2 regions of the Cellulomonas fengjieae genome follow, and region 2 is predicted to be linked to the other one. Evidence: predicted binding sites of a transcription regulator. Region 2 holds the regulator's gene; the other holds the start of a gene.
The links. Region 2 encodes HrcA, which represses chaperone genes, less so after heat shock. Its sites were predicted from a motif close to TTNGCACTCGNNNNNNNCGAGTGCNAA; they were not measured.

Region 1: the regulator HrcA is predicted to act here: its motif matches at 737-763, upstream of KG102_RS08075 (Hsp20/alpha crystallin family protein).

The regions. Positions count from the first base shown of each region.
Region 1 is NZ_CP074404.1:1,748,187-1,750,382, forward strand. It holds gene KG102_RS08070 (zinc-dependent alcohol dehydrogenase family protein) at 1-593, opposite strand, end outside; gene KG102_RS08075 (Hsp20/alpha crystallin family protein) at 855-1,295, shown strand; gene KG102_RS08080 (alpha/beta fold hydrolase) at 1,401-2,165, opposite strand.
Region 2 is NZ_CP074404.1:2,418,877-2,421,072, reverse strand. It holds gene KG102_RS11190 (DUF3097 domain-containing protein) at 1-651, opposite strand, end outside; gene hrcA (heat-inducible transcriptional repressor HrcA) at 788-1,810, shown strand; gene dnaJ (molecular chaperone DnaJ) at 1,911-2,196, shown strand, end outside.

The sequences.
Region 1 (2,196 bases), 670 kb from region 2:
TCGGCGTGCCGGCTCATGGCGATGATCGTCGTGGCGCCGAGCTGCGCAGAGGCGAGCACGCCACAGAGCCCCACGGCGCCGTCCCCGACGACGACCACGCTGCTCCCGGGCCGCACGTCCGCGGACACCGCCGCGTGCCAGCCGGTGCCCATCACGTCGGACAGCGCGAGCAGGCTCGGCACCAGGTCGGCGTCCGGCCGGCCGGGCGTCGCGATGAGCGTGCCGTCCGCGTTCGGGATGCGGATGCGCTCCGCCTGGCACCCGTCGAACCCACCGCCGTGCGGGCAGGCGGACTGCATGCCCTTGCGGCACACGGGGCACCGGTTGTCGCTGTGCAGGAACCCACCGACGACGAAGTCGCCCGGCTTCAGAGTGTTCACGGCGTCGCCGATCTCCTCGACGACGCCGACGTACTCGTGCCCGATCGGCTTCGGCTCCGGGACCGGTGCCAGCCCGCGGTACCGCCACAGGTCCGATCCGCAGACGCAGGTCGCCACCGTGCGGATCACTGCGTCGGTCGGTTCCCGGACAGTGGGGTCGGGTCGCTCCGCGACGCGCACGTCGTGGGCCCCGTGGATGATCGCTGCGCGCATGCGTCCATCGAACACGGCTTCCGCACCGCCCGCGAGCGCCCGCCCGCGAGTGCCCGACGGTCAGCGCAGTCGCAACGGCGGCACCGGCAAACCGGGTCGGTCGGGCCCCCGGGTGTGTTCGCTCTCGGTGAACACCGCTGCGGTTGGCACTCCTGAAGGGTGAGTGCTAATTCTTGAACCAAGGCCAGTCCGGCGAGTGGGGTGCCGGACGATCTCCGAGGCCCGGGTGGTCCGGCGCCTCGTCCCAAGGAGGTGAGAGAGTTGGCCACACGAATCGACCCGTTCCAGGATCTGGATCGACTCTTCGGGCAGCTGGCGTCTGCGGAGCGGGCGGCCGCGACGATGCCCATCGACCTGTACCGCGCCGGTGACCACTACGTGCTGGACGTCGACCTGCCGGGCGCCGACCCGGGCACCATCGACGTGAACGTGGAGGACCGCACCCTGACGATCCGCGCCCAGCGGACCGCGGGCCCGGACAAGGACGTGCAGTGGCTTGCCAAGGAGCGCCCGGTGGGCACCTACGCGCGGCAGCTGACCGTGAGCAAGGCGCTCGCCCTGGATGCCATCACGGCGAACTACGCCGACGGCGTGCTGACGCTGAACATCCCCGTCGCGCAGGAGGCCAAGGCCCGGCGCATCGAGGTGCAGCACGGCGGGGACAGCTCCCAGATCACCTCGGGCGGCAACGAGCGGTCCTGAGTCCGGGCCGGGCGGTGGGACGGGAGTGCGAGAGCGCCCGGCCCGGGGGAGGGACGCTCTGTGCGAGCGAGCCGACCCCGACCACCGCCCGGACGTCCCACGGCGTCACGGTTCGAGCGCCAGGTCCCGGCGGCAGAACGCGGCGACGGCGCGAGCCGTGCTGTCCGCGGCGGTGAACTGGACCAGGTGCCGGTGGCCCGGGACCTCTACGAGGGAGCCGCCCGGTGCGACATCGGCGAGCCGGGCGCACCAGGCGTGCCGGGCGACCGGGTCGCCGGTCCCACGGATCACGAGCGTAGGAGCGGCCACGACGGCCAGCCGCTCGTCGGTGCGGTAGGCCAGCATCGGTTCCAGCTCGGTCAGGTACCAGCGGGGACCGCAGCGCAGGTAGTCCGCGAACGTCAGCACATTCCCGGAGGCGGGTTCCCTCAGCGAGTCACGGAACAGGTCCCGGGCCTGTGTGAGGTGCCCGGCCCGGTCGGGGTCGGTGACGGGGCCGATCAGCACGAGGTGCGTGACGAGCGCCGGCCGCTGGGCGGCGAGCTCGACGACGAGCTGCCCGCCCATCGAGTGGCCCACGAGCACCGCGGCGGGGACGTCGAGCGCATCCAGCACGCGCCCGAGGAGCGCGGCACCGTCGGCGATGGAGATCGCGTCCGACGGCGTCGGGGTGCCGCCGAAGCCGGGCAGGTCGACGCAGTGGACGGTGCCGTACGGCTGCAGGGCGCGCTGGAGCCGGGCGAGGGAGCGGTGCGACATCCCGATGCCGTGGACGAGCAGGTAGACCGGTGAGGTGCTCGCCCCGACCGACGTGTGGACCCGGACCTCGTGACCACCCACGTCGAGGGTGCGGCTGACGAGCTGGGGCACGAGTTCTCCGGTTCACTGGGGCGGACGCACG
Region 2 (2,196 bases):
CTCGGGACGCACCGCCTGCCAGACGTCGACGTACGGGTGCCCGAGCACGAGCACCGAGCCGGCGGGCATCCCGCGGACGGCCTCGTCGGCGATCCGGGTCTCCTTGGACCCGGGGACCAGGTGGTCGACGAGGACGCCGACGCGGCGACCGGGCCCGGGTGCGAAGTCGCGCAGCGCCGCCGCGAGGTTGTCGACGCCGTCCAGCAGCTCGACCACGACCCCCTCGAGCCGCAGGTCGTCACCCCAGACCTTCTCCACGAGCTCGGCGTCGTGCTTGCCCTCGACCCAGATCCGGCTGCCCCGGGCGACGCGGGCGCGGGCGTCGTGCACCGCCACCGAGCCGGACGCCGTGCGGGTGGGGCGGGCCGGCGCGGAGGCTCGCACGGGTGCGGTCAGCGCGACGGGCTCGCCGTCGACCCAGAAGCCGCGACCGAGCGGGAACGTGCGCGTGCGGCCGCGGCGGTCCTCGAGCACGACCACGTGCTGGCCGCCGGACTTCTCCACCCGGACCACCGCACCGACCCACCCGGTGGTGACCTCCTCGACGACGAGGCCGGTCTCGGCGGCCTGCGGGCGACTGGTGCGGGCAGGCCGGTGGTGCGTCTGCCCGGAGCCCCCGAGCACGTCCGAGCCGTAGCGGTCCTCGTTCACCCGGGCAGCCTAGAGGTCCGTGCCGGCGTGACGGTCGAGGCACGCGGCGGACGCCCCGTGGGTGTCGGGTGCGCGGCGTAGGATTGGCACTCGACGAGCACGAGTGCTACCCACGAGATCGGGCGAAGGAGGCGGCATGAGCGAGGACAGGCGGCTGGACGTGCTGCGCGCGATCGTCGAGGACTACGTCGCGACCAAGGAACCGGTGGGCTCGCGCGCCCTCGTCGAGCGGCACTCGCTCGGGGTGTCGCCCGCGACCATCCGCAACGACATGGCGGCGCTCGAGGAGGGCGGGTACATCGCCCAGCCGCACACCTCCGCAGGCCGGGTCCCGACCGACAAGGGCTACCGCCTGTTCGTCGACCGGCTCTCGACCATCAAGCCGCTGTCGAGCCCGGAGCGCCGGGCGATCGGCGCGTTCCTGGAGAGCGCGCAGGACCTCGACGACGTCGTGGACCGTGCGGTGCGGCTCATCGCCCAGCTCACGCAGCAGGTCGCCGTCGTGCAGTACCCGTCGCTGCGGCGCTCGGCGCTGCGGCACGTGGAGCTGGTGCCGGTGGGCGCGCGTCACCTGCTGGTGGTCATCATCACCGACACCGGCCGCGTGGAGCAGCGCACCCTCGAGCTCGTCTCGGACCTCGACGAGTCGGTCGTCGCGCGCCTGCGGACCCGGCTCAACGTCAGCGCGGCGGGGCGCCGTCTGTCCGAGCTGCCCGTCGTGCTGAGCGAGCTGACCGAGGCCTTCGCGCCGGACGACCACCCGCTGGTGCACGCGGCCGTGGGCGTCGTCGAGGAGACGCTGGCCCAGGAGAGCGAGGAGCGTGTCGTGCTGGCGGGGACCGCCAACCTCGCGCGCGCAGGCAGCTCCGACGTCCGCGCCATCGGGCCGGTCCTGGAGGCGCTCGAGGAGCAGGTGGTGCTCCTGCGCCTGCTCTCGGAGATGGCCGAGGACTCCGCGGCCGTGGCGGTGCGGATCGGCCGGGAGACGCAGCACGAGGGGCTGGTCGAGACGAGCTTCGTCACCACCGGCTACGGCGACGAGGGTGGTGGCTCGGTCGCGCGCATCGGCTCCATCGGGCCGCTGCGGATGGACTACCCCGGCACGATGTCCGCGGTGCGGGCGGTGGCCAGGTACCTGACCCGCATCCTCGCCCAGTGACAGGCCCGACGACCCCCGCGACGACCCCGACCGAGACCCCTGCAGAGACCCCCGCAGCGACACACCCGACGACGAACGCTGGAAGCGAGCAGACCCTCCTGTGACCGACTACTACGAGATCCTCGGTGTGCCGCGTGACGCGACGCCGGAGCAGATCAAGAAGGCGTACCGCAAGCTCGCGCGCGAGCACCACCCCGACGTGGCGGGCACGGACGCCGGCTCCGACGACAGGTTCAAGGACGTCTCGCGCGCCTACGACGTGCTCGGCAACCCCGAGAAGCGCCGCGCGTACGACCTGGGCGGCGACCCGTCGTCCCCCGGGGGCGGCATGGGCGGCGGGTTCGGCTTCCAGGACATCTTCGAGACGTTCTTCGGTGCCGCCACCG